3 regions of the Lactobacillus sp. WILCCON 0059 genome follow, and region 2 is predicted to be linked to each of the others. Evidence: a T-box and tRNA genes for the amino acid it is inferred to sense, from the RefSeq annotation. Region 2 holds a T-box; the other regions hold tRNA genes.
What was found. The T-box of region 2 lies ahead of leuS (leucine--tRNA ligase). A T-box ahead of a tRNA ligase gene usually reads a tRNA of that ligase, here a tRNA-Leu.
Positions count from the first base shown of each region.

Region 1: it has a tRNA-Leu gene. The T-box ahead of leuS (leucine--tRNA ligase) is inferred to sense a tRNA for this amino acid. The anticodon was not compared.
Region 3: it has a tRNA-Leu gene. The T-box ahead of leuS (leucine--tRNA ligase) is inferred to sense a tRNA for this amino acid. The anticodon was not compared.

Region 1 is NZ_JBUBHN010000001.1:935,410-945,051, reverse strand. It holds gene ACYVUT_RS04565 (glycosyltransferase) at 1-1,692, opposite strand, end outside; gene ACYVUT_RS04560 (nucleotide sugar dehydrogenase) at 1,711-3,015, opposite strand; gene ACYVUT_RS04555 (polysaccharide deacetylase family protein) at 3,039-6,155, opposite strand; gene ACYVUT_RS04550 (DUF3862 domain-containing protein) at 6,434-7,054, shown strand; tRNA gene ACYVUT_RS04545 (tRNA-Leu) at 7,219-7,302, opposite strand; gene ACYVUT_RS04540 (biotin--[acetyl-CoA-carboxylase] ligase) at 7,357-8,022, opposite strand; gene fabI (enoyl-ACP reductase FabI) at 8,032-8,796, opposite strand; gene accA (carboxyltransferase subunit alpha) at 8,806-9,573, opposite strand; gene ACYVUT_RS04525 (acetyl-CoA carboxylase carboxyltransferase subunit beta) at 9,566-9,642, opposite strand, start outside.
Region 2 is NZ_JBUBHN010000001.1:1,686,458-1,696,099, forward strand. It holds gene ppsA (phosphoenolpyruvate synthase) at 1-1,883, opposite strand, end outside; gene ACYVUT_RS07880 (putative polysaccharide biosynthesis protein) at 2,280-3,899, opposite strand; gene leuS (leucine--tRNA ligase) at 3,993-6,407, opposite strand; T-box leader at 6,451-6,633, opposite strand; gene ACYVUT_RS07890 (phosphatase PAP2 family protein) at 6,703-7,362, shown strand; gene ACYVUT_RS07895 (MDR family MFS transporter) at 7,421-8,869, opposite strand; gene metK (methionine adenosyltransferase) at 8,933-9,642, opposite strand, start outside.
Region 3 is NZ_JBUBHN010000001.1:458,526-468,167, forward strand. It holds gene ACYVUT_RS02255 (calcium-translocating P-type ATPase, PMCA-type) at 1-570, shown strand, start outside; gene ACYVUT_RS02260 (hypothetical protein) at 898-1,713, shown strand; gene ACYVUT_RS02265 (choline-binding protein) at 1,912-2,322, shown strand; gene ACYVUT_RS02270 (hypothetical protein) at 2,391-3,206, shown strand; gene ACYVUT_RS02275 (hypothetical protein) at 3,318-3,788, shown strand; gene ACYVUT_RS02280 (ABC transporter ATP-binding protein) at 3,806-4,408, shown strand; gene ACYVUT_RS02285 (SprT family protein) at 4,448-4,909, shown strand; tRNA gene ACYVUT_RS02290 (tRNA-Leu) at 4,941-5,026, shown strand; gene ACYVUT_RS02295 (ECF transporter S component) at 5,144-5,761, shown strand; gene ACYVUT_RS02300 (glycoside hydrolase family 73 protein) at 5,775-6,428, shown strand; gene pcrA (DNA helicase PcrA) at 6,519-8,774, shown strand; gene ligA (NAD-dependent DNA ligase LigA) at 8,785-9,642, shown strand, end outside.

The DNA of each region.
Region 1 (9,642 bases), 750 kb from region 2:
CAAGACCAGCTCGTAATAAATGCAGAAGAGGAAGCCAAAGGTCCAGGTCGTGCTCTTTCTCAAGAAGAGCTGGGCAAAAGACATCATCAAGCTCATCAATAGAAGGCCGACCAAAAATGTCCGCGGGAAAATATGCTGGGTCAATGGTACGTAAAGCAAGTTATAAACCACCACAACCGGGGCCATGATCGGCACGATCAAGCCGATATAAAAATTGATGGCCGCGTAAGGCTCCTTGCGCCACATAAAGCGGCCGGCCATCAAAGATTCTCTCAGCCAGGACCGCTTCCAGCGCATCTGCTGCTTTAAAAAGACCCGGTGCTTGCGGGGCACGATCGTCGAGCAGACAGCCGTATCCTGGTAGCAGCAGCGGTGGTGGTTAAGAATAAAGTTGGTCATGGCCCGGTCATCGCCAAAAGTAGCCTTGTGGCCCAAGAAGCGCTGGTTGATCCAGCGGTCCTTGTACTTCATCACGAGTTCGCGCCGGTAGCAGGACAAAGGACCACTCAAGCAGGTTACCGCGTCAAAGACTCCTTCAGCTGCCTTCATGATCCGGAAGGCAATGTAGTAGCGGACCGACTGCATTTCGGTCAAGGCATTGGTGTAAGTATTAGCCACGTCACATCTGCCCGCGCAGCCGCCCATCTTCGGGTCCTGAAAGGGCTGGACTATATTGCGGACGGCATCTGGTTCTAAAAAGGAGTCAGAGTCGACAAACATGACCAGGTCAGTGTCAGTCTGCTCCACCCCCCGGACCAGGGCCACCCTTTTGCCACCGTTTTTCTCCTGGACGAAAAGCTTCACCCGGTCATTTACCCGGTAACGGTCCCCTTCCTTGTCGTTCAGCCTCTCTAGCAGCTCATGAATTTTAGCTACTGACTGGTCACTTGAACAGTCGTCAACGACATAGACCTTCAGCTTGTCGACCGGATAGGCCTGGTCCAGGCAGGACAAAATCGTCCGCTGAATCCATTTCTCTTCATTAAAACAGGGAATCACGATCGTCACCGAGGGGGTAAAATCAGGATTGATCGGGACCGGCCGGTAGAGGCTGCCAAAAAGGTAACGGGTCAGCAAAAAAGCAGCCGCGATCAAGGAATAGCTGTACAAGATCGCGTTGTATTTGAAGTAGATGACTGATTCTGCCCGCATCAAAACCACGCAAAGGCTGACAAAAGCCAGGAGGATTGCCGCGCAAAGCAATAAATAGCGGTCCTTATGCCGGTCCATGTAGCTGGGCAGGGTCTGGGAAAATTCAATCCCCACTGCCTGGCTGGAGTCGACGCCGCGGACGACTTGCCCGCTGATCCTAAAGCGCATTTCGTGGCCTTCCGGCATGCTGCCGGCCGGGACCTTGAAGTTGAGGTGGACGTTTTTCGCCTCTTTTAAGAGGTCATAGTCGTCTTCTACCGCCAGAAGCATCCCCGTATCCGAAATATCCCGGCACTCCCCGGTCACCTTAAAAGGCCGGCCCTTGCTCTCCGCCTTGACTTTAACTGGGAAACGGCTGATATAGCGGACCCCTAAGGCATGTTCTTTTATCAGGGTCGTCAAGTCTTCATCATTAGTATACTTGCCCCGGCGGTCAAGATTGGTCCGCTGGCCCAGGGGGTCAGGAACGTGCGGCAATAGACGCCGGTCGCTTTTTTCTTTTAAGAGGACTTCCTCCTCTTTTTCTTGGCCCTTAGCCATCTTGCTCACCCCAATTCCTTACAGGCGCCAGTAAGTCAGCCCCAGCGCCTCTTCTTCTTCAGCAGGATACAGGCCCTTGACGTCAACCAGGACCCGGTCCTTATTTGCCAGCTCTTTTTTGTAAAAACTATTCAGATCCAGCTTTTTAAACTCGTCATGAGCCACGGCAATGACCAGACCGTCCAAATCCTTCATCTCGCTCATATCCGTCAAATCGATCCCATACTTTTGCTTGATGTCCCGGGGACTTGCATGCGGATCTGCCACCAAAACCTGGACTCCATATTCTTCCAGGCCCTTGACGATATCAGCTGCCTTGCTGTTTCTGGCGTCAGCTACGTTTTCTTTAAAAGTGATCCCCAGAAGGCCAACCCGGGCTCCCTTGACCGGCCGGCCAGTCAAGGCCAGCAATTTGATGGTTTTTTCGACCAAAAAGCCCGCCACCCGGTTGTTGATCTCCCGGCTCATCCGCAAAAGACTGGCATCGGCATTGTATCTTTCTGCCTGCTGGATCAAATAGTAGGGGTCCACCCCAATGCAGTGGCCGCCGACCAGGCCCGGCTGAAAGCCCAGGGCATTCCACTTGCTGTTCATCCCCTTGAGGACTTCCTGGGTATCCAGGCCCAATTTGTCAAAAATCGCCGCGCATTCATTCATAAAGGCAATATTGACGTCTCTTTGGCTGTTCTCCGTCACTTTGATGGCTTCGGCTGCCTTAATTGAAGAAACCGGCACCGTCGCCTCGATGACCAGGTCATAGACCTCCTTGACCGTTTGACAGGTCTCCTGGTCCATGCCGGAAACGATCTTTTTAATATTGGTCAGGTGGTGCTGGCAGTCACCAGGGTTGATTCTTTCTGGCGAATAGGCGATTTTAAAATCTTGGCCAATTTTCATGCCGCTGGCTTTTTCCAAAATCGGCCCGCAAAAGTCTTCCGTCATGCCCGGATACACAGTTGATTCATAAACAACGACCGCTCCTTTTTGCAAATTCCGGCCAACTGTTTGACTGGCCCCTTTTAAAGGCCGGAGGTCAGGCTCATTGTCCTCGTAAACCGGGGTCGGGACCGCGATGATCACAAAATCGGCTTCTTTGATCCGCTTTTCATCGCTGGTAAAGTCGATCCCGCTTTGGCTGACGTCGCCCATTGAATGGGTCGGGTCTGCCCCCTTCCGGTAAGCCATAAGCTTATCCTCATTAATGTCAAAGCCGATCACCGGCACTTTTTTGGCAAATTCCACCGCCAGCGGCAGGCCGACGTAACCCAAGCCCACCACGCAGAGCTTGCCCTGTCCTTTGGTCAGTTTGTCAAAAATCCTCATTATTCCAAGTCCCTCTCTTTTCTCTAATTGCTTTCCTTCGCTCTTTGCCGGGAATAAGCTGCCGTATACTGGTCAACCCGGGCAAAGCTGTAGCCCGCTTTTTTCCAGATGGGAATCATGATGTCCAAAACCTGGGCGGTATACTTGGCATTTTCCAGCATGTGCATGACGATCACGCTGCCGTTTGTCACCTGGTAGTCATTGTCATCCTTGCCCGACCCGTATTTCAGGTCATGCAAGTACTTCTGGAAGCTGGTCTGTTCATAGTCATTGGTTGAAACGTCGCCGGAAACCGCGTACTGGAAGCCCACGTCAAAGACCGCCTCCAGGCCCTTTTTGGAAACTTCCAGAGTTGGCGGCCGGAAGTCCAGGGACAGGGCCTTTTTCCCGGCAACTTGGACGTTACCGACATACTTGTTCAGTTTCTGGTAAGACTGAGCCAGGTCTTTGCGCATGGCCGCGGTCTCCTTAACAGTTAGGTTATGATAAGCCCCGTTATTACTGGTTGCCAGGGGCCAGTGCGAGTTGGAGTGGCTGGCGATTTCATGACCATCAGCCGCGATTGCCCGCAGCAAGTTGGGATTTTTGTCCACGTTTTCGGTCAAGACGAAGAAGGTTGCCTTGACATGATGCTTTTTCAACACATACAGGATCTTATTGATGGATTCGTCGCTACCCCAGTCGTCAAAAGTCAAAAAGAGAACGCGGTCGTTTGTCAAACGGCCAACTTGATCCAGGCGGTTAGTTTCCCAGTAGTCAAAGCCCGGCATCTTGACCGGGGAGGTGACGAAATTGCTGCCAACATAATGCTGCTCCAGATAAGCAAACTCCCGCCAATAAGGCTTGAGCTTGGTCAAATTCCGCTTGCCGGCTTCTACCAGCTTGCTCTTTTTGTCGTTAAAGCTGTAGCAGGCTTTAGAAGCCTTAAGCTGGCTGACCGTTTTCAATTTGTAGCGGCTGGCAGCTTCTATCTTTTTGCCCCGGGGATGATAGGCAATGGCATCCAACTTGTCTTTCAGCAGGTCTTGCACCATCTGCCCCATGACGGTTTTCTCCCCCTTTTGCCGGACCTGGTCCGCCTCATAATAGCCCAGGTTGATTCCTTCAATTGCCCCCCGGTTAAAACGGAGCTTGGCAACTTCCTGCCGGTTTTTAGCCAGGCTGGAAAAAGTGCTGTCCTGGCTCTTGGCCTTGATCAAGGCCTGCTTGGGGGCAATGGCCGTCAGCTTGGCCGCCTTGATAGCTTCTAAGACTTCGGCCTTGGACTTTTTGCCAGAAACGACCACTAATTTTGGCTGGTAATTAAAGCGCCATTGGCAGTATTCGAGGCAATTGTGCAAGTACTGGCTGGCTCCCTTGAAAGTAGCTGGAAAAGCCTTGCTCTCCTGGTAAACCAGGGCCAATTCATGCCCCTCTTTTAAAAGCTGCTCAATAGTCAAGGCCTCATCTTGGAGTTCGCCAAAAGAAGCAGCGAAAGTCGCGGCCCCATCCCGGTCCTTGACGATTTGCCCCACTTCCTGGTCAACTGCTGAGTGGCTGAGATTGGTCAAAAGCAAAGACAGGGCCGGCTCAGTCGTCAGCACTTGCGTAAGCGGCTGATCTTTTTGCCCTTGGTTCTCCTTGCGCATTTTAGCTATTTCCTGCTGGCTGAGGGCCTTGATAGCAGGATTTTTGACTAAGCTGGCCAGGGTCGTGAAAGAGTAGCCAGCCTTCTTGCCCTGCTTGGCAAAAGCTGCCATTTTGCCTGCTTCCCCTGCCTTGAAAAAGATATAGCGGCCGGGTTTCAGCTTTTTAGCTGAATTTTGAGCAACCGGAGTGAGGTCGGTCTGCCAGCAGGCCCGTCTGACGGCGCTGCTTTGGTCGCTCTTTTTCAAAACGTAAGCTGCTGGCTTGGAAATTTTCGCGAGCCGCTCTTGCCCATTTTTCAAAGTCTGATAAGCCGTCCAATTATTTGTTAAAGCAGTCTGGCTGGCCAGCTGCAGGCCATAGCCGGCTTCCTTGATCTGCTTAATCAATGCATCTGGCGTTTTTTCATCGCTTAAAAAAGTTGCCGGGATTCCTGCTTTAACCAATACTTTTTTAAACTTCCGGTAGCTGCTCTCCTGATGCAGCGGCCCAATCACCAAGGCCACTTTTTTCTTATTGGTCAAAGAATAGCGGTAAAGCGTGGCTTGCTGGTCATCGTCAGCCATCTGGGCCTTGATATAGCTGGAGGACTTAACCGGCTTGAGGCTGCTTAAAGGCTGGCAGGAAATTTTTTCTTCTTTTAAGTCTTGCAAAAGCAGGCGGACGACCTGGTCGATTTCCAGCTCCTTCTTGCTTTTCTTCTGCTGGTCAGCCAGCTGGGCCTGCTTGTCCAGGGCCGGTTTAGCGACCTTGACAGCTGGCTCCTGGTGGACAGGCGCCTTTAAGCCGGCCAGGTTGACCACGATGATCCGCTGGCCGGACAATTGCTGGACATAGTTCTTGACTTGACTTTCCTTGGTAAAAGTCTGCCGGTCAAGCACATCCCTGTTTTCCGGACAAACCAGGGCCTCGTAGCCGCAAGTAGCAGCAGCCTTAGCCAAGTAGTCGGCTTTGCCAGGCAAATAGAGCTGCTTGATCTCTTGCCTGCTTTCAGCTTCCAGGCTCTTTTTGGCCAGTTGCAGCTTGGGCAGCAAGACTTCGGCTGCCTGGCTGCCTTCTGTTCCCATAATCCCGCTGCCGATCAGCTGCTGGCGGCTTTTTACCAGGTCTTTGATCATCACGTCGTTTTCCCGCGCCCGGGCGGCTGGCAGGGCAAAAGCGGCCGAAACACCAGCTTTTTTGAGGTAATCCAGAATTTTTTCATTTGTTTCCTGGCTGTCGGTTAAACCGGCAAAGACCAAAACAGCGGACCGCTTCTTCGCGGCAGTTTGGCTGGTAAGAAGGTCAGTGGGCTGTGCTGCCTCATATTTTGCCAGCAGCTTGGCTGAAGCCTTCCCGCTCTTCAGCTCTTTTGTGCCGTCAACTTTCACGTCAACCTGCCGGCTGAGGCGGGCTACTTGCACGGCCCGGTAGGTCAGCCAGCCGGCTAAGACCACTGCTATAGCAATAACGATGGTCAAGATCCCCCAGCCGGTCTTGTCCAGCTTTCTCTTTTTCCTTGCTTCCTTGCGCATTTTTCAATCCCCCATTTTATTTTTTGAAAAAATTGCATTCGCTTCAGTCATTCTTATTAGTTAATCGCACTTCTATATTTTATTCTAATCCATATTGTATTATGTATACAGCGCTAACAAGGGTAATATCATTTTTGTTTAAAATAGATTTATTTCTTTTGGGTTATCAAAAGTCCTATTTAATCTGTTTAAGAATTATTTGCCGGCGTGGACAAGGGAGCCTTTACTGTCTAAAATAAAAGGGATGAAAATCCAAGAACGAAAAGACGGAGGGTGTCATGAAAAAGAAAGTTCTCTTGATTGCCTTTGCTGCCCTGGCTCTAACTGCCTGCTCCAGCAAAAAGACCACGACTGACAGCGAAAGCGCCAAGAAGGCAGCGAGCTCAATTTCCAGTTCCAATGTAGTCAAGCAGACCAGCAACAAGATCAATCTCACTAATTACAAGAAGATCAAGGTCGTTGAAAAGACCGGGTCCACCCCCAGCCAGGTAACTGACCTCCTGGGCCGGGAAGCAGACGCCAAGAGCAAGGCCAACACCAGCAAGCTGAAGGCTACCATTTACACTTGGGAAGGGGTCCAAAACGGCAGCGCCGGCTCCAACCTGGCCGTTGAATTCGCCAACGGGGTGGCGATCGCCAAGCAGATTTCCGGCCTTGTAGTCAACCGGTCCAAAAAGATTACGCCAAAAGACTACAAGTCTCTCAAGAAGGGGATGACCCAAGAAGAAGTCGAAGCCATTGTCGGCAAGCCTAACGGCTACTCAGAATCTGACTATTCCAATTCTGACGTGGTCCTCTGGCTCTACACCAGTGGCCTCAAGAGCGACGGGCAAGCCAACTTCTACGTTACCTTCCAGAAAAACAAGCTGGTCGCCAAAAAAGCCCAGAACTTTAACTAAAGCAAAAGAGCTCCCGAATACCGGGAGCTCTTTTTGGACCTAAAAAATAAAATAGAGATAGAAAGTATGGAGTAGAAGTAAGGAATAAAAGATAAAGTAGAAAATTGAAAAGGAGATGGAAAAACAGAAAACAAAAAAGCAAGCATTTCTGCTTGCTTAAGTCATGCCCACTAAAGGAGTCGAACCTTCACTCTGTTGCCAGAACAGCGACCTGAACGCTGCGCGTCTGCCAATTCCGCCAAGTGGGCTTTCCGATGACAATATTTATAATAGCAAAAGTTTTCGGAAAAGGGAAGGTTTTTTTACAAAAAACTTGTCTTAATTACCTCTCCGCTGGACCAGGCACTGACCTTTCCGCTTTTTTCCAGCAAGAGCCGGCCCTGGTCGTCAAAGCCGGCGCAAATGCCGGAGATGGTCCGCCCAGCGATTTTCAAAGTAACCACCCGGCCAGGCAAGATGCTCAATTCCCGGTAGCGGGGCAGAAAATCCTGCCAGCTGCCGGCCCGGCAAATGACACAGGCCAAATCATCTGCCAAAAGCGGATCAAAATCCCCTGCGGCCAAGAGGCGGCCGGCCTGGGGCAGATTAGCCGGAAGTTCCGAGCCCAAGTTAAGGCCCAGACCGACTACTATCCCGCCTGCCACCTGCTCAGTCAGAATGCCGCCAACTTTTTTCTCCTGGAAATAGAGATCATTGGGCCACTTAAGGCCGATTTCCAGTCCATACCTGGCCCGTAAAAAATCGGCTGCTGCCGTCCCCACCGCCAGGGTCAGCAGGGGATTCTCTTGCTTTTCCAGGCAAACTGACAGATAAAGGCCATTTTTAGGCGAATAAAAGGCTCGCCCCTGCTTGCCATAGCCTTTCGTCTGTTCAATTGCACTAACGGCAAAAGGCGGCTTTTTCTTTTTGAGCAGCTCCTTGGCCAAATCCTGCGTAGAAGGCAAGACTGGATAGCTGTAAATCTCCATCACTGCCTCCTAGGACAGGTGAACGCCCTTGTCAACATAGATGATGTCGCCAGTCAGGCCGCTGGACAGGTCGCTGAGCAGGAAGGCACAGCAGTTGCCCAGTTCTTCCAAGCTCACATTGACCCCGTCAACCGTCAAGGACCGGGACTGTTCCAAGAGTTCCTTGTGCCCGCCAATCCCCGTTACGGCCAAAGTCTTCATGGCCCCGGCGGAAATCGCGTTGACCCGGCTGCCAGTCTTGCCCAGGTCCCGGGCCAGGTAGCGGACGGAACTTTCCAAAGCCGCCTTGGCAATCCCCATCGTATTGTAGTTGGTAATGGCTCTTTCCGACCCGATAAAGGTCAAGGTAACGATTGAAGCCTTAGGGGCCAAAAGTTCCTTTTCCTGGGCGGCCTTGGCCACGGCAATCAAGGAATAGCTGGAAATGTTTTGAGCAGTCAGGTAGCCCTCCCGGCTGGAATTAAGGATGGACCCTTCCAGTTCGTTTTTCGGGGCAAAAGCCACCGCGTGGACCAAGCCGTCGATCTGGCCAAACTTTTCTTTCACTTGGTCAAAAGCCGCGTCAATGCTCTCATCGCTGGCCACATCGCATTCAACCAATTTGTCTGCCGCTATCCCCAGCTTGAGCAGGCTCTTTTCCAGGCGGTCATTTTGATAGCTGTAGACCACTTCCCCGCCCTGGGCCTTGATCTGCTCAGCGCAGCCCCAGGCAATGGACCGCTTGTTGGCCACGCCCATTACCAAAAACTTTTTTCCAGCTAAAATTCCTGCCATCTTCTTCACCTAAAACTTTCTGAAACGTTCATAGCGCCGGTTGAGCAAACTGCTGACCGGCAGCTTTTTCAATTTTGCTAATTCTTCTTCTAAGACCCGAGCAATTTCCCGGCATTGGGCATCCTTGCTGCCCTCTTGCTTGATCACGCCCTCAATCACCTGCCCCTTTAAGAGGGATTCCGGCGTCAGGCCCAAGAGCTCAGCTGCTTCAGCCGCCCGGCCCGCGTCCTTCCACAAGATAGAGGCAAAGCCTTCAGGAGACAGGACCGAATACATGGAATTTTCCAGCATCCAGACCTCATCCCCGCAGGCCAAGGCCAAAGCACCGCCAGACCCGCCTTCACCGAAAATCACGCTGATAATTGGCGTTTCGGCCTGGCCAATATCTGTCAGACACTGGGCAATCGCCTGCCCCTGGCCGGCATATTCAGCTTCTTTGCCGGGAAAAGCCCCGGCGGTATCGATAAAAAGGAGCACCGGCCGCTTAAAGCGGGCTGCGTCTTTGACCAAGCGGGCAGCTTTCCGGTAGCCGGCTGGTTCCGGCTGGCCAAAGTGCTTGGCCAGGCGTTCTTCCAGCTTATGCCCCCGGCTGGTGGTGATCACCGTCACCGGCTGACCGGCAAAAAGGCCGATCCCGCCCACGATAGCCGGGTCATCTGCCCCCTGCCGGTCACCGTGCAGCTCAATAAAGTCGCTGAACAAGTGACTTCGCAGATAGTGGGCCGACAATTTGTCGCTGGCCCGGGCTGCCCGGACCGTTTCCATTGCATCAGTCATCCTGCATCCCTCCGTACTTTAACAGCCAGGCCAGGGTCTCTTTTTCTTCCTGCCGCAAAACGATCCGGT
Region 2 (9,642 bases):
TCGTTTCTAACCTTCTTGACTGCTTCCAGTTCCAGCTTGAAGGCTTCAATGTACTTCGGGTCGTAGTAGCGGCTTGCCCCGCGCCAGCCAAGCAGGTCAGCTGGTTCATGCGGTTCGTACTTCTCCCCGCCCTTCAAGTTCCGGTATTCGCTGGACTTGAAGTCAGAGAATCTTAAGACAACTGGTCTTGGGTTCATGGCCCGGCAGACCTTGCTGATCCCGTTGGCCAGTTCGTTGACAACCCGTTCTGGGTGGCCGGTTTCAATCAAGTAAAGCGGGTGCTGGTGGATGTAAGTGGTCCACAAGAATTCTTCCCGCATCAAACCGATACCATCAGCTGGCAGAGTTGAGTACTTTTCAGCCAGGTCTGGGTCACCCAGGTTCATCATGACTCTGGTTGCCGTTGGCGGGAAGTATTCAGCAGCGGCCATTGGCGCGGTCTCAGCCTTCTTTGGCTTAACGACTTCCTCGGCTACACCTTGGTAGACAACCCCGTTCTTGGCGTCAACCGTTACTTCCTGGCCGGTCTTCAGCAATCTGGTTGCAAAAGTCCCCCGGCTAGCGGTACCAACGATACATGGAATCTGCATTTCCCGGGAAACAATAGCGGCGTGGCAGGTCATCCCACCGTTGTTGGTAACAATAGCTGCCGCCTTCTTCATGGCTGGTACCCAGTCTGGTGAGGTCATCAAGGTAACCAGGATTTCTCCTTCCTTGAATTCACCGATGTCCTTCGGGTCGTCAATTACGTGCACGATACCAGAAGCTACGCCTGGGCTGGCTGGCAGACCCTTGACCAAAACCTTGTTGGAGCTTGGAGCCTTAACGTCAGTTTCTTCCTTGGTGCCGCCCTCCTTCTTTCTTTGTGACCAAACAGTTTCCGGACGGGCTTGAACGAGCCAGAGCTTGTCGTCTTGGTCTCTGGACCATTCCATGTCCATGTAGCAGCCATAGTGCTTTTCAATCTGCTTAGCGTAGCCGGCAAGTTCAATGACTTCTTCATCAGTCAAGCATGGAGTCTTGGCTACGTCTTCCGGGACGTCTCTTTGTTCAACCCCGCCGCCTGGCAGACGGATCAGTTCAATGTTCTTGTTGTTGATGGTCTTGCTTGCGATTTGCATGCTTTCCTTGTCAACTTCGAAGTTGTCCGGGGTAACTGTCCCTTGGACGATGTATTCGCCCAAGCCCCATGAACCTTCGATCATGACCTTGGTGTCGTCACCGTTGGCAACGTTAACCGTGAACATAACCCCGGCTGACTTGGAGAAGGCCATCATTTGGACAGCTGCTGACAAAGCAACTTTCTCTTGCGGGAAGTTTTGCTTGATCCGGTAGTAGGTTGCCCGGTCCGTGAACAGGGAAGCGTAGCAGTCTTGTACCTTGCGGATAACATCCTTGCGGCTTCTAACGTTAAGGTAAGTGTCCTGTTCCCCGGCAAATGAAGCATCTGGCAGGTCTTCGGCCGTAGCACTTGAACGAACTGCAACGTAAGGTTCATTTTGCCCGGTCATCTTGGCCAGTTCGTCATATGAGTTGCCGATGTCTTCGGCCAAGTCTTCCGGCATTGGTGCCTCACGCATGATCTTTCTGATCTGGCTGCAGACCCGGTGCAGTTCTTCTGAGTCTTCTGGGTCCTTCAAAGTTGCCAGCAAGGCATTTACCTTCTCGTTCAAGCCATTGACTTCCATGAAGTGCCGGTAGCCGTGAGCAGTAGTCGCGAAGCCATAAGGCACTGGCACGTCAGTACCTGAAGTCAATTCACCCAATGATGATGATTTGCCCCCAACCAGGGCCACGTCTTCGCGGCGCAGTTGGTTAAACCAAAGAACGTATGCATTTTGGCGTTCTTCCTCAGTCAATTCCTTCTTGTCGTTAACTTCCATTGTTTTCACCTCATATCACTAGGGCTTGTAAGCCTTTTCACTTTTCACTATTGATTATTGCCCTTTTGTGAAAAAATGTCAACAGTTTCTTACAAGTTTTTTGGAGGAATTTCTTGTAACCGTTTCCTTTGCCAAAATAACAATCTTTCCAAAAGACTTTTCTGTTAAAGTACTGGCAACCATCGAATTGTTTTTATTCACAAACTAAAAAATAGTTTTATCAAAAAGCCCGCCCATCCCCCGTCAGACCAAGTCCTTTTGCAATTATTTTCGCAAGATTTTTGCCATGAATAGACGATTTGGGCAAAAAAGCGAATGAAAAAATTCCAAAAATGGCGAAAAAAAGACCCTCCAAAAGGAGGATCTTTCAATGACTCTTATTCTATTTATCCAAACTTATCTGAACTTTTGCATGATCCGGGTCACCCGGCTGCCCAAGATGTTTTCAGCCAAGCCGGTTTTAAGGCTCAAGGCCCCATAGACGATTACGCCTACCCCAACCGCAAGAGCACTGAGCAGCATGGCTGACAGACGGCGGTATGGACTGAGGAAGAGCCCGCCCAGCTTGACCGTGGCAAACACTGCCGCGAACATCACTAAGGAGAAGCTGGCAATCCCGATAAAGCGCCGCATGGTCCGGTCAGCCCGCCAGCGGTATTTCACGCTGAGGTGCTTGAGGGACATGGCGATGACCGCCAAAAGGCCCAGGTTGGTCGCCAGAAGCGGGCCATAGACCTTGAAGAGACGGATCATCGGATACTGGACGATTGACTTGATGACCAAGCCGAGAATCAAATAGCGGATCGCGTACATGTTTTCATCCAGCCCCTGCAAGATGGCCATGAGGACCGTAAACATCCCCAAGCTGATGGCCGTAAAGGAGGACAGGTACAAGACATGGGCTCCCAGCCGGTCATAGCCGTAGAAGATCGTGTACAGAGGATCTGAAATCGCGGCCATCCCCAGTGAAGCCGGCAATAAGACAAACAGGAAAAGTTCCAAGGTATTGCCGATCTGGCGGGAAATATCCCGGTAGTCCCTTCTGGCATGGGCCCCTGACAAAAGCGGAATGGCGGTAACTGCCATGGCCGTTGACAGGGAAACCACGATCATGATCAGCTTGTTGGCGTTCAAGCCGAACAAGGCGTACCAGCTTTCTACTTCATCAAAAGGCACGTGCATGAAGCTGGCAATCATCGGGTGGAAGGTATACTGGTCCACCAGCTGGAAGATGTTGATCCCGGAGTCAATGATGATGAAGGGAATCGACTGCTGAATGATTTCAAAAAGCAGGCTGTTGGTTGAAACTTGCACCTGATTGTTGGACTGGGCGATCAAGGGATCCACCGTCCGCTTCTGCTTGAGGTAAAAAATCACCAGCAGGCCAATACCGAACACGGCCCCGATCGCGGCAGCCAGGTTGGACTGGGTTACCGCGTCAACATAATTGCCATGCTGGACACGCATGATCACATAGGCCGTCAAAAGCATCCAGATCACCCGGGCCAGCTGTTCCACGAACTGGGACATGGCACTTGGCATCATGTCGTTGAAGCCCTGGAAATAGCCCCGCAGAATGCTCAAGATCGGAATGATCAAAACCGCGATGGACAGGCTCCGGATCACCGGAACTTCCTGGGGGTTAAAGCCAGACAGCGGCAAGGCCAAAAAGTACATGCATGCCGCCGAGATGATCCCGAAAGCTCCCATCAAGACCAGGCCGTGCCTAAAGAGCTTGCGGCCGACCCCGTACTCATTCAAGGCATTGTATTTGGCAATCTGCTTGGCGATCGCCCCTGGAATGCCCGCGGTGGAGATGATAATGAACAGGCTATAGATGTTGTAGCTCTTCGCCGTCAGTGAGTTGGCCAAGTTGCCAAACTTTCCCATCCAGGCATACCAAGGGATGATATAGATCGCCCCGAGAATCCGCGACAGGATAGAGCCAATAGTCATCCAGGCCGAGCCCTTTAAAAGCTGAGCCTGGGAGTTGGTCTGTGATTTGTTTTTTGCCATAAAACTTCCCTAATCCTTATACTTCAACCTACTATCATATTCCTGATCCAGCTTGAAATATACCATAAATTGTTTTTTTAGGAAAATTTTAGATTATTTGGCAACAATGTTCACGATCTTGTTTGGCACGACAATGACCTTCTTGATCTCCTTGCCTTCCAAAAATTCCTTGACGTGCGGCAGAGCGGTTGCGGCAGCTTGGGCTTCTTCTCTGCTTGCATCCTTGGCGATTTGGAAGTTGCCCCGCTTCTTGCCGTTGACCGTAACAGCCATTTCAACCGTGCTTTCAACCAGCTTGCTTGCGTCATAAGTTGGCCAGCTAGCAAACTGCACGCTTTCGTCGTGGCCGAAGACATGCCAGATTTCTTCCATCATGTGCGGAGCAACTGGCGCCATCAGCTTGACGAAGCCTTCAGCGTATTCTCGCGGAATCTTGTCGACCTTTTGGCAGGCGTTCATGAAGACCATCATTTGGGAAATGGCAGTGTTGAAGCGCAATTCTTCAAAGTGTTCCGTAACGACCTTGACCGTTTCGTTGTAGATCTTGTCCAGCTTGCCGTCGTTTTCGTCACTGATCTTTTCAGACGGGATCGGGTCCAGGTCCAGGTCGTTGACAAAAGTCCGCCATACCCGGTCAAGGAACTTCTTGACACCGGAAGGACCGTTGTCGTCCCAGTCGATTGAAGCATTCAGTGGCCCCATGAACATTTCGTAAGTCCGCAGGCTGTCTGCACCGTATTCGTCAACGACATCGTCTGGGTTGACCACGTTGCCGCGAGACTTGGACATCTTTTCATGGTTCTTCAAGATCAAGCCTTGGTTGTAGAGCTTTTGGAACGGTTCCTTGGTTGGCACGACGCCCAGGTCGTAAAGGACCTTGTGCCAGAATCTAGCGTAAAGCAGGTGCAGGGTCGCGTGTTCTGCCCCGCCGATGTAGAGATCAACCGGCATCCACTTCTTCAAGAGTTCCGGGTCTGCCAGAGCCTTGTCGTTGTGCGGGTCGATGTAGCGGAGGAAGTACCAGCTTGAACCAGCCCATTGCGGCATGGTGTTGGTTTCCCGCTTGCCCTTCCGGCCGTTTTCATCAACAACGTTAACCCAGTCAGTCAGGTTAGCCAGCGGGCTTTCCGGAGTACCAGATGGCTTGATGTTGGTTTCCTTAGGCAGGCGCAGCGGCAATTCGTCTTCTGGCACCAAAGTGGTTTCCCCATCTTCCCAGTGGATAACCGGGATTGGTTCACCCCAGTAGCGCTGACGGGAGAAGTTCCAGTCCCGCATCTTGTAGTTGACCTTCTTTTCGCCGACGCCCTTTTCAGTCAGCCAGTCGACCATCTTGGCCTTGGCTTCTTCATTGCGGAGGCCGTTCAAAAATTCTGAGTTGACGTGGGCACCGTCGCCGGCAAAGGCTTCCTTGCTGATGTCACCGCCTTCAACGACTTCCTTGATTGGCAGGTCGAACTTAGTGGCAAAAGCGTAGTCTCTTTCGTCGTGGGCTGGAACAGCCATAACTGCCCCGGTCCCGTAAGTTGCCAGAACGTAGTCAGAGATCCAGACTGGCACCTCTTCCCCGTTGACTGGGTTGATGGCGTAAGCACCAGTGAAGACCCCGGTCTTATCCTTGTTCAAATCAGTTCTTTCCAGGTCAGACTTGGATTCGATGGACTTGATGTAGGCATCAACTGCTTCCTTTTGTTCCGGCGTAGTGATTTCCTTGACCAGGTCGTTTTCCGGTGCCAAAACCGTGTATGAGCAGCCAAAGAGGGTGTCTGGCCGGGTGGTGAAGATGTCAAAGCTCTTGTCTGAATCCTTGATCTTGAAGGTTACTTGAGCCCCAACTGAGCGGCCGATCCAGTTTCTTTGCATTTCCTTGATCGGTTCTGGCCAGTCCAAGTCATCCAGGTCATCCAGCAAACGGTCAGCGTAAGCGGTGATCTTCAGCATCCATTGCCGCATCTTGCGGCGGTAAACCGGGTAGCCGCCCCGTTCAGTCTTGCCGTCGATAACTTCTTCGTTGGCAACGACCGTGCCCAGGTCTGGTGACCAGTTAACTGGCACTTCAGCTTCATAAGCCAGGCCCATCTTGTACATTTGTTCAAAAATCCACTGGGTCCACTTGTAGTAGTTCGGGTCAGTGGTCTTGATTTCCCGGTCCCAGTCATAGGAGAAGCCCAAAGCTTGCAGCTGCTTTTTGAAGTGGGCAATGTTTTGGTCAGTGAAAGTAGCCGGGTCGTTACCAGTTTGCAGGGCGTATTGTTCAGCCGGCAGGCCGAAGGCATCCCAGCCCATTGGGTGCAAGACGTTGTAGCCTTGAGCCCGCTTCATTCTGGCCATGATGTCAGTAGCCGTGTAGCCTTCCGGGTGACCAACGTGCAACCCCTTGCCTGATGGGTAAGGGAACATGTCAAGTACGTAGTACTTTGGCTTCTTTGGGTCAGTCCCAGTCTTAAAAGTCTTGTTTTCCAGCCAGTACTTTTGCCACTTCTTTTCGACAACTTTATGGTTGTACATCTGCTAAATCCTTTCCTAAAAACAAAAAACGCCCTATGTTCAAACATAGGACGAATTGTTTCGCGGTACCACCTAAGTTCCACGCTTTCGCGTGACACTCAAATGTTTCTTAAAGCGAAACAACACTTTGGCATTGTCCGGGTGAGTTCAAAATTCCTCTTTCAAGCCTCGCAGCCACCGGCTCTTCTCTGAAGAAAGAAAAATTTCTACTACTCCCTGCCCTTTATTATTTTCTCTATAACGATTATACTTTACCACATGGCCAAAATTTTACAAGGAGAAAAATTAAAAACAATTGAATACGAAAGAAAATAAAGTTAATTATCAGCCGCTTTTAATTTTTGGCAGCGCCTTCAGCATCTTTTTTGCCTATTGGGTCTACCTGATTGCCAGCAAGAATCCCTTTATCAAGGCTTTTGACACGGTAGTCTACAATGCCATCAGAAACAACAATCCAGTCGAAAAGCAGCTGACCTTTTACTGGACTCAGCTGGGCAACACGCTCACGATCACAGTCTTTACGGTGATCCTGGTCCTTTTCCTAATCTACCGGCGGAACTATATCCACGCCGTCTTCGCCAGCTTGACCATGATCGCGGCAAATTACTGCAACTCGGTCATCAAGAACATCATTCAGCGTCAGCGGCCCCGGATGGACAAAACGGTTCACGCTGACGGCTTCTCCTTCCCGTCTGGCCACTCAGTCGGCTCTATGACTTTGGCCCTGGTCTTGATCGCCTTGATCGTTGTCTTGGTGAAAAAGAAGCCACTGAAATACTGGTTGATTGGTTTCTGCGTCTTCTTCACCCTATCGATCGGCTTTACCAGAATGTACCTGCACGTTCACTGGCCAAGCGACGTCTTAGGCGGCTGGTGCGAGGGCCTGGCCTTCAGTTCCCTGGCCAGCTGGCTCTTTTTCAAGGCCTTGGACAAAAAGAATAAACTAAATCCTTAATAACAAAAAATCTGCTCACCAGTCCGTGAGCAGATTTTTGTTTACATTCATATTTTGCCTAGTCCTTCTTCTGCCGGTAGATATGGTTGAAGACCAAAGACAAAAGCAAGGCAATCAAAGAAACGATGTAGATCCCCCGCATGGCTGAGTGCAGGATTTCCCGCAAAGGAGCCAAAACGGCCGGATCCAGGCTTTTAGCCTGGGCTGGGGAGACAATCTTGTTCATCATCTCACTGGTCAAGGAAGGGTGCTTTTTGAGCCCGCTGGCCACGACCGCGTTGAAGGTCATCCCGTAAAAGACCATCATCACGGTCTGCCCCAGATACTTCATCAAGGTGTTAAAAGAAGTTGCCACCCCTACCTGGCTCTTGTCGACCACCATCTGGGCCCGGACCTGGCTGGCCGTGGCGATGCTGCCGAAGCCAATCCCGTTGAAGACGGCAATCAAGCAGAAGACCCAAAATGGCGTGTAGGTTGGAATCAAGATAAAGGCCAGGTCAGCCCCAAGCAAAAGAAAGAGTGAGGCGTCAAAGAACTTCTGCGTTCCCCACCGGCCCATAAGGTCGCCGGCCAGGAAGGACCCGCAGACCCATAAAAGGGAGCTTGGCGTAATGGCAAAGCCGGCGATTGAAGCGCTGACCCCGTTGATCCCCTGCAGCCAGGTCGGGATATAGAATTCAAAGCCGATCACGACTCCGGACACCAGGAGCTGCAAGATGTTGACCGCCAGAAATTCCTTGTCTTTCAAAATGCTGAAGGGAATGATCGGGTCAGCGGCAGTTTTTTCCACCTTGACAAAAAGGCAGAGGCTGACCAGCATGATTGCCGCCAAAGCCAGCAAGGTCCAGCTGAAGCCTTTTTCCAGACCCTGCAAAAGGAGCATCAAGGAAAGCAAAAAGATGACTAAGCTGAAGCTGCCCTTGAGGTCGATCTGTAATTTGTTTTTAGCAATATCCTCATGCAGGTAGAAAGCGACCAGCAAAAAGGCGATCAAGCCGATTGGCACGTTGATCATAAAGACCCAGTGCCAAGACAAGTGCTGGACGATAAAGCCGCCTAAAAGCGGAGCGATAACTGAAGCCAGGCCCCAGAAACCCGAGGTCAGACCCAGCATTTTGGCCCGCTTGTCAATGTCATACATATCGGCTAAAACCGTCACCCCTGCTGTCTGAATGGCCCCTGAACCAAGTCCCTGCAGGACGCGGAAGATGATCAATTCCACCATTGAGTGCGAAAAGCCGCAGAGGGCTGAGCCGAGCACGAAAAGTCCGATGCCAAATAAAAAAACTGGCTTGCGTCCTACGCTATCAGCCAGTTTCCCATAAATTGGCGTTGAGACTGCCGTCATCAGCAGAAAGACAGACACCACCCAGCTCATGATTGCCAGCCCGTCCAAATCGGCAATAATAGTTGGCATCGCGGTCGAAACAATGGTGCCTTCGATCGCGGACATAAAAGTGGTGATAAAGACAGCGAGCGTGACCATTTTCACGTTTGTTTTCTTCATTCTTTTCTCCAACGAAATTTATGTTACGTTATGTCTTACGTGTATTCAGTTGTCGTAAAAATATTACTTGCGGCCGTTAACGAAAGCTCGGAGAGCTTCAGCCTTGTCGGTCTTTTCCCAAGGCAGATCGATGTCAGTGCGGCCAAAGTGGCCGTAAGCAGCCGTCTGCTTGTAGATTGGCCGGCGCAAGTCCAGCATCTTGATGATCCCGGCTGGCCGCAGGTCAAAGTTAGCCCGGACAGCTTCGGTCAAAAGCTGGTCGCTCACCTTGCCGGTCCCGGCAGTATCAATCATGATGGAAACCGGGTGGGCTACCCCAATGGCGTAGGCCAATTGCACTTCACAGCGGTCAGCCAGGCCAGCAGCTACAATGTTCTTAGCCACATAGCGGGCAGCGTATGAGGCGCTTCTGTCGACCTTGGTGGCGTCCTTGCCGCTGAAGGCACCGCCGCCGTGGCGGGCATAGCCGCCGTAAGTGTCGACAATGATCTTGCGGCCAGTCAAACCGGCGTCGCCCTTTGGCCCCCCGATAACAAAGCGGCCGGATGGGTTGATCAGGTACTTGGTCTCGTCATCCAGGAACTTATCTGGAATGACTTCCTTGATCACATCGTGGACCATGGCCACCCGGATCTCTTCGTTAGTCACGTCAGGACTGGTCTGGGTAGAAATAACTACCGTGTCCACCCGCTTAGGCTTGCCGGCATCATCGTATTCCACCGTGACCTGGGCCTTGGCATCTGGCCGCAGCCAAGGGAAAGTCCCGTCTTTTC
Region 3 (9,642 bases), 1.2 Mb from region 2:
ACTTTGCTGGGCTGGGATGTTTTGAAGCCAGTGCAGCTTTTGTGGATCAACCTGGTAACTGACACCCTGCCGGCTATTGCCTTGGGTGTTGAACCGATTGAAAAGGGGATCATGAACAAGAAGCCGCGGGGGAAGAATTCCAACTTCTTCTCAGGTGGCGTGGCCAGCTCGATTATCTACCAGGGGATCTTGGAAGGTGTTCTGGTCTTGATCGCTTATGGTTTGGGTCTGCACGTTTTGCCGCGGGGGACCAACCCGCATGAAGACGCGCTGACCATGGCTTTCCTCACTTTGGGTCTGATCCAGCTCTTCCACGCGGTCAACTCTAAGTACGTGAAGCAGTCAATCTTCCAAAAGAGCACTTTTGCCAACAAGTGGTTCAATGGCGCGATTATTCTGTCGGCCTTGATTATGGCGGCAGTTGAATTGCCATTCTTGACCAGAGTCTTTGCAGTTTCAGAATTGCATCTGGATCAATGGCTGACTGTGCTGGGGATGGGCGTTTTGATGATCGTGATCGTCGAAATCGTTAAGTTCTTTGAGAGAAAAGCTGATCAACGGAATAGCTAAAAAGTTAAATAAGAAGCCTGGACGAAAGTCCAGGCTTTTTTGCGTGGAAAAACAAGAAGGCGAGGAAGGTAAAATAAGCTGATGTAAGAAGAAAAGATATAAGGAAATAGATATATGAATTCAAAGGCAAACGCCTTGAAATGGCGAGGATGATAGCCCTTTTGTAATGTATGAACTGGCTATAAAAACGAAAAAAGCAGCTTAAAATGGAAAAATACGGATTTTAAAAGGGAAAGTATTGACTACACTTTGAAGTAGACTATAATTCAAGGTGTAAAGCTCATTTTTTCACGAGTGCGGCAGTGTAAAACAATGGAGGAGAGAAAAATGTTAACCAGGACGAAAAAAATATATGTAGGAGTTGTGGCTGTCTACTTGTTGATTATTATTGGTCAGTTAGCATATGCGATACATGGCAACCTTCCAACTTTGAAAAGCAACTCCTATGGCTTTGATTATATGTTTAATTCGGTTCAGCCTGAAGGCGTCGAAGAAACGATGGCTGGGAACATTGCCGTTTATTTATTACTTCCTATTGTGGGTTCAGCTCTAGCAATCTATATCAAGAATAATCACGAACTCTATAGTGTGATCGGTAGAACTGGCTGGAAAAAAATTTTTCAAAAAAGTTTAAGTTACGCGTTCATTGGTGCGGCTGGCCTATATTGGTTAGGTTGTCTACTGGAAGCTCCGATAATCAGTATTTTTTACCGCCAATTTGTGTATATGCCCAGAGCGGAAATAATGTTGATGCGAGGAGACGGGTATTTCTCACTCAATAACCTGGCCAACCTGCTAATTAAAGTGTTGCTCTTCGGTATCGGCTGGGGAATTTATGCCGCTTTTATCTTTGCAGTGGCTTTATTTATCAAGAAGACAAGTCTTTGCCTGTTTTTAGGGCCAGTTGTCGGCTATCTCATTTTTCTTCAAGAAAATTTGTCAATTGATGTCGGAGAAACGTTTAGTAATATTTCTAACATCTGGGATATCGTCAATCTGACTAATCCATTGGAAAGATGGGTAGGAGAAAACCAATTCCCCGCAATCTACTATCTGAACTACGTGACGACGGCGGTGTTTTACATCGCGTTGACGGCTGTATTATTAAGACTTTGGTACGTGAAGAATGTTGAGAGAGGATAAGTGTGTTTTTTAACAAGAATAATTTGGTTAAAAAATGCAGGCTATGACACTAAAAAAGTGCCAAAAAGTGAGTATTTATGTTTTTTTAGGGAAAAGTATTGACAGAGTGGCGAAGTGTAATATAATCATAAATGTGAACAATATTTTTTGTTCACTGATTTGTATAATAACTGTGCTATATAGAAAGGAGATAAGAAAATGAAACATAAAGTGTTAACCAAAGCTGCTTTATGTGGAATGTTGCTACTGCCATTTGCCAGTGCGGCTGTTGTACAAGCTGCGGGAACTTGGACTATTAGTGCCGAAGATGTGTCATCCTATGGGAGATGGAGCAGTTGGGGAAATCCTAATGTTAAGCAGACTCAATCATCGTATGCTTCATTCAATGGTGACGCACTTCCTGGCTCAAACAGAGTTATTAAGGTGAAGTTGATCAACAATAAGGCTCAAAGAAGATCGAATACGGTCGTTTTAAAGAAAAACAAGACTGTTCATGCAGCTAACAATACTGGATTAAGAGACCGTAAGTATTGGGGAGATGCTCGAACAGAAAAGGATGATCCACATTCAACAAGAGTGAAGTTTCACTTTAGTGCAGATTACAAGTAGCTAATTAGTGTGAGCAAAAGGCGAATGAGTGGAGATGCTCTTTCGCCTTTTTATATTTTGCGAGGAAAATGTTAACTAAAACTAAGAGATTAATCATCACAGGAATTGTTGCGTACCTGTTAATCATAGCAGGGCAAGTGGAGTATGCGATCTATGATAACCTTCCTGTATCAGCAACTGATAATTACGCTTTTAACTACTTGTTCGACACAGTTCAACCTTATGGAACTGATGAAACTATGATTGGCTCCATTGCGATTTTTTTGCTTTTGCCTATTATAGGTTCAGCTTTAGCAATCTACATCAAAAACAATCATGAATTGTACAGTGTGATTGGACGAACAGGTTGGAAAAGCTTCTTTAAAAAGTGCATGGGATATACTTTTTGGGGAGCAACTGGCCTGTACTGGCTAGGATGTTTGCTTGAAATTCTGATGATCAACACTTTTTATCATCCATTCATTTATACAGCGTTTAGCAATGATATTTTGCAAGGTGGGTATGGCTACTTTTCGCTGAACAGCTTGGCGAACTTGCTAATTAAGATCATCCTAAACGGTATTGGTTGGGGAATTTATGCTTTGTTTATTTTGAGCGTGGCTCTTTTTATCAACAAAGTAAGCATAGCTTTGTCTTTGGGGCCGGTTATTGGCTTCGTGATTATTTTGCAAGAAAAATTTGCTCCAGATGTGGGAAGAGTTTTGACCAATATTTCCAATATCTGGGATATTACCAATATCACTAATCCATTGGAAAAGGGAATAGCAGGTTTGCCCACCCCCGCAATCTTCTATCTGAATTACGTGACGACGGCGTTTTTTTACATCGCGCTGACGGCTGTATTACTAAGACTTTGGTACTTGAAGAATGTGGAGAGGGGATAGCTTATGTTAAAAGCGCGTTATCAACGTTTAATCGCCTTGACGCTCATTTTGGACTTTGCGGTCAGCTTATGGTGCGGCCTGCAGTTTGCCCTAGACGGCGGGAAGGGTGAAATGCCCATGTACTACCTGAATGCCAACTTGATCAGCCTGTACATCCAGCCAGCCTTGACCGTCATGGCGGCAATTCAAATCCTCTCTTTCCGTTCGGTCCGCCCCCTGCTGGCTCCCCGGGGAAAGATGAACTTTTTTGACCAGCGCCTGGCCCAGCTCTTAGCCTTGGATCTGGCAATCTACCTGTTTTTCTCTATATTTCCATATTTCTTTGGCAAAAATCCGCTCTTTCGCTTTGGATCAGCCCTAACTGGCAGCCTATTGCTTCTGGCCCACTACCTGCTCTTCATTGTCTGCTTCATGCTGGTCCTGTCCTGCATCAAGGCGAAATTTCCGTTTTTTATCATTGTCATCAGCAGCACCTTGCCAATTCTTTATCATTACTGGCTGGAGAAGGCCTGGCTTTTGCCAAAATACGCTAATATTTATGACCCACTCTGGCGGGCCATCCACCACATGTATATACTCTAAGTCGAGGAGGAGTTTGTATGTTAAAAGTGTCACATGTTAAGAAGAGCTTTAAAAAACTGGCCGTTTTAAAGGACATCTCTTTAGAAACCAAAGCGGGTGAACTGGTCCACATCTCCGGTGTCAATGGTTGCGGCAAGTCCACCCTGTTCAAAATCATCGTCGGCCTCTTAAAAGCTGACAGCGGGGAGATCCACACTGACAAGGATGACTACCTTGGTGCCTTGATCGAAAACCCTGGCTTTATTGAATATGAAACTGCCTGGGACAACTTGACCTTTTTAGGCCACTTCAACCACCGCTTCCAGCCCGAAAAGACCCGGGACCTGCTCAAGGCCTTTGACCTGGACCCGGACAACCCGCAAGCCGTCGGCAACTACTCAGTCGGGATGCGGCAGAAGCTGGGGATCACCCAGGCCGTGATGGAAGACCAGAACATCATCCTCCTGGATGAACCAACTCGGGGGATCGACAAGGAAGGGGTCGACCAGTTCGTTAAGCTTCTAGAAGACTTGCGCAGCGAAAACAAGACCGTCATCGTGGCCAGCCACGACGAAATTCCCGGCCTGGTCTACGACCGCCGCTTAAGAATGAAAGACGGGATCTTGCTGGCCGAAGAGTAAAAGTTGGCTTTTTCTGCCCTGACCAGCTACAATAATCCCATGATTAATGAACAAGAACTGCAGCAGCTGGTCGAAAGGATCTCCCTTGAATCCTTTGGCCGGCCCTTTCTCCACCAAGCGAAAATCAACCGCCGCCTGAAGACTACCGGTGGCCGCTACCAATTATCTGACCATCACCTGGAATTTAACCCGCTCTTTCTTAAGGAAGAAAACCTTCATTATCTGCCGGGCATCATCAAACATGAACTGGTCCACTACCACCTCCACCTGGCAGGTTTGGGCTATCAGCACAGGGACCGGGACTTCAAGCTGCTCTTGAAAAAGGTGGGCGGCAGCCGCTATGCGCCAAGACTAGAGGAGAGCAAAAGAAGCCGCTGGCACTACCGCTGCCGGCAATGCGGGCAGGACTACTGGCGCCAGCGGCAGGTCAACGTCAAGAAGTATTTCTGTGGCCGCTGCCGGGGAAAATTGGAAAAAATCGCTGGCCCCCTTGCCAAATGAGGGCAGCTTTGCTAAAATATTAAATGTATTTGCGGGCGTGGCGGAATTGGCAGACGCGCAAGACTAAGGATCTTGTGACCGCTTTTGGTCGTGGAAGTTCAAGTCTTCTCGTCCGCACTAAGATAAGGAGTCGTTGTGAAACGGCTCCTTTTTTGTTGATTCTTTAAACTTGCTTTTCCTCCAATCTGTTATAATGGATAGAACGCAATGCAAGATGAATAGAAGGATGTCTAAATGTACGATTCTGAAGCCAGACAGAAGACCCTGAACCTAACGATCAGCGCGGTCTTTGTGGCCATTCTGCTGCTGGAAGCTTTTATTCCCAATGTGGGTTACATCACGATTTTGCCGGGCCTGCCGGCCATCACCACGATTCCGTTGACAGTCGCGGTCTTTGCCTCTTTAAGAGGACCTAAAGCCGGCGCGGCCTTTGGCCTGGTCTGGGGCTTAACCAGCTTGATCAGGGCATATGCTGCTCCAAACGGCCTGGTTACCATTCTCCTTTTCCAGAACCCCTTGATTGCCTTATTGCCCCGGGTCGCGGCCGGCTGGGCAGCGGGCATGGCCGGGCAATTGGCTGATAAATGGGAGGGCAAGCGGCCTCTGGCTTACGCCTTAAGCGGCCTTTTAGCTTCAGCGGTCAATACGCTCATGGTGATCCTTTTGTCTGACCTGGTCTACTTCAGCCATCCCCAGAAGCTGGCTTTAGCCCTGGGGGCCAAGAGCGGGCAGTCTTTGCTGGTCATCCTCTTTACGGCCCTGGCCGTCAATGGCGTTTTGGAAGCAGTCTTCAGCGGCTTGATCACGCCGCTCATTACCGCGCCCCTCAAGCAGCGACTGAAGCGGCGCTAGAAAGGTGATAAGTATGGCTGGACACAGAAAAACACGTAAGGGCAAGCAGACGACCACCATCCTCGTGGTCCGCGTTTTTGCCATCATCCTCTTGTGCCTGGGCTTGTTCGTGGCCTTCCGCTACTACCGCCGCCAGGCCCTTGAGCAAGAGCAGATCCGCCAGGCTGAACTGGCCAAGCAGGAAGCAGCCGCTAAGCTTTTGCGGCAAAAGAAGGCCTTTATCAAAAAGGTGGGGCCGATCTCCCAAAAGGTTGACAAGGGGACCGGTCTTTTGCCAAGCATCACCATCGCCCAGGCCTGCCTGGAAAGCAACTACGGGCAAAGCGACTTGTCCCAGAAGTACAACAACCTCTTCGGAGTTAAAGGGACTAACCCTAACACTTCGGCCGTGATGACGACCAAGGAGTACACCAATGGTAAGTGGGTGACCGTCAAGGCCCGCTTCCAGATTTATGACTCTTATGAAGCCTCTATCCGGGCCCACGTCCGCCTCTTCCAGCAGGGAACCAGCTGGAACAAGGACCAGTACAAGGATGTTTTGGCGGCCAAGGACTACAAGAGCCAGGCCAAGGCCCTGGTCACCGACGGCTATGCCACCGACCCGGACTACTCGACCAAACTCATCAATTTAATTGAACAATACAACCTGAATAAGTACGATAATTAAGCAGGTTTGACCAGGCTGCCAGAGCTTTTTGGCAGCTTTTTTTGCTATAATGGATAAGCTAAGTTTTTTGATTTATTGAAAGGGAAAAGCATGTCTGAAGCAACGATTTTACAAGGTTTGAATCCGCAACAGGTCCAGGCAGTCAAGACGACTGAAGGGCCCCTTTTGGTAATCGCCGGGGCCGGCAGTGGGAAGACCTCGGTTCTGACCAGGCGGATCGCCTACTTGGTGGAAGAAAAGCGGGTTGCTCCCTGGAACATCCTGGCCATCACCTTCACCAACAAGGCCGCTAAAGAAATGAAGGAAAGAGAAGTCAAGCTCCTGGGCGACCAGGCCGAAAGCATCTGGATGTCCACCTTCCACGCTCTCTGCGTCCGTATCCTCCGCCGGGACGGCCACTTGATCGGCTATGACCGGGACTTCTCCATCGCTGACCCTTCAGAGCAGGTGACCCTGGTCAAGCGCATTCTCCGCCAGCTGGACCTGGATCCCAAGCAGTACCTGCCCCGCAACATCTTGAGCCAGATCTCCAATGCCAAGAACCGCCTGCAGACCCCGAAGCAGTACGAGGCCAGCGCGGTCGGTCCTTTTGAAAAAGTCGTCGCCGACGTCTACAAGAAATACCAGGCCAGCTTGGAAAGAGACCAGATCCTGGACTTTGACGACTTGATCATGCAGACGCTGACCCTTTTTGAGGCCAGCCCTGATACCCTGGCCTACTACCAGCAGAAGTTCCGCTATCTTCTGGTTGACGAATACCAGGACACCAACGAGGCCCAGTACGAGCTCTGCCGTCTGCTGGCTGACGGCTACCACAATATTTGCGTTGTCGGGGATGCCGACCAGTCAATCTATGGCTGGCGGGGAGCCAACATGGAAAACATCCTCAACTTTGAGCATGACTACAAGAATGCCCAAACTGTCAAATTGGAGCAGAACTACCGGTCAACCGGCCACATCTTGAAGGCGGCCAACTCGGTTATCGACCACAATGAAAACCGGAAGGCCAAGAAGCTGTGGACCGACAAGGGCGACGGGGAAAAGGTCCACTACTACCAGGCCCAGAGCGACCGGGACGAAACCCGCTTCGTTCTTTCCAAGATCAAGGAAGAAGTCGACAAAAAGAAGCGTCATTACCAGGACTTCGCCGTCCTTTACCGGACCAACGCCCAGTCCCGTGGGATGGAAGAAACTTTGGTTGAAGCCAATGTCCCTTACCAGATCGTTGGCGGGCACAAGTTCTACGACCGCAAGGAAATCAAGGACATCATGGCCTACCTTAAGCTGGTGGCCAACCCCAGCGATTCCATGAGCTTCAACCGGATCATCAACGTTCCAAAGCGGGGGATAGGCCAGGCTACGACAACCAAATTGGCTGCCTTCGCTGACGAAATGGGGGGCGGGATCTACGAAGCCATGCGCAATGTCGAATTGGCTCCGATTTCTTCTGCCGCTGCCAAAAAGCTCCTGGCCTTCAGCGACCAGCTGACTAGCGCCATTGCTTACGCCCAAGACCACACGGTCAGTGAACTGACCGACAAGATCCTGGAAGACTTCGGCTACACCAAAGCCTTGAAGGAAGAAGAAGCTCAAGGGTCCCTGGAAGCCGCTGCCCGCCTGGAAAACCTGCAGGAATTCGCTACGGTTACCAAGCGCTTTGACGACAATTACAATGAAGAAGAAAACCCGGACAGCAGCCGCTTGAGCGACTTCTTAGCGGAAGTATCCCTCTTAAGCGACCAGGATGACCTGGAAGAAAGCGATGACCGGGTAACTTTGATGACCCTGCACGCGGCTAAGGGTTTGGAATTCCCAGTCGTCTTCTTGATTGGGATGGAAGACAACATCTTCCCGCTTTCCCGGGCCATCAAGGACGAAGACCCGAACCAGCTGGAAGAAGAACGCCGCCTGGCCTACGTGGGCATTACCCGGGCCAGAGAGGAGCTTTACCTGACTTCGGCTTACACCCGGATGATGTATGGCAGCAAGCAGTACAACGCCCAGTCACGCTTTATCGGCGAAATCAAGGATGAGGACCTGGATATCGTGGCCTCAACTGCCCCAAAGTCCAGGACTTCCTTCTTAGACCTGGACCGGTTGCCTTTTGCCAAAAAGTCCCAAGCTAAAGCTGCTAAGCCGGTCCACCGGGCTAGCAAGGCAGCCGGGGCCGTCGGCGCTGAAAAGAAGGGCTGGCACCCTGGCGACCAGGTAGAGCACAAGAGCTGGGGCAAGGGCGTGGTCATCAAGGTCACAGGCTCTGGCGATGACATGGAACTGGACATCGCTTTTGCAAGCAAGGGCACAAAGCGCCTGCTGGCGGCTTTTGCCCCGATCAAGAAAATTTAGGTGAAAAAGCATGGCTGAAAGTTTAGAAGAAGCAAAAAAGGAAGTCAGCGAGCTGCGCACTCAGCTGGACCAGTGGGCCAAGGCCTACTACGAGCAAGACGCTCCGGTGGTTGAAGACCACGTTTATGATGAAAAATATGCCCGCCTGCTGGAACTGGAAGCTGCCTATCCGGAATTAAAGGCAGCTTACTCCATCACCCAAAGGGTCGGCGGTGAGGTGAGCAGCGACCTGCCTAAAGTTGAGCACCCAGTGCCCATGCTGTCGATGGGGGATGTTTTTTCCAAAGAAGAGCTGGCTGAATTTGACCAGCGGGTGCAAAAAGCTATCGGTCACCCTGTTGCCTACAATGTCGAGTTGAAAATCGATGGCCTTTCCCTGTCTCTGGAATATGAAGAAGGGCGCTTAAAGCGTGCTTCAACCCGGGGCAACGGCCAGGTCGGCGAAGACGTGACCAAGAATGTCAAGTATATCAAGGATGTGCCCCAGAAATTGCCAGAAGCCATTACCACCGAAGTGCGGGGAGAATGCTACATGGGCAAGGAGGCTTTCGCCAAATTGAACCAGGAGCGGGACGAGGCAGGGGAGAGCATCTTCGCTAATCCACGAAACGCCGCGGCTGGTTCTCTGCGCCAGCTGGACCCGAAAGTGACCAAAAAGCGGCAGCTGAGCACCTTTATCTATACTTGGATCAATCCGCCAGCTGGCATCGACTCCCAGCACCAGGCGATCAGCGAAATGGCCAAGCTGGGTTTTCACACCAATGAAAACGGCCGCCGGCTGGAAAATCTGTCAGCTGTCTACGACTATATCGATGAATTTACCAAAAAGCGCGACAGCCTGCCTTACGGGATCGACGGCATCGTCTTG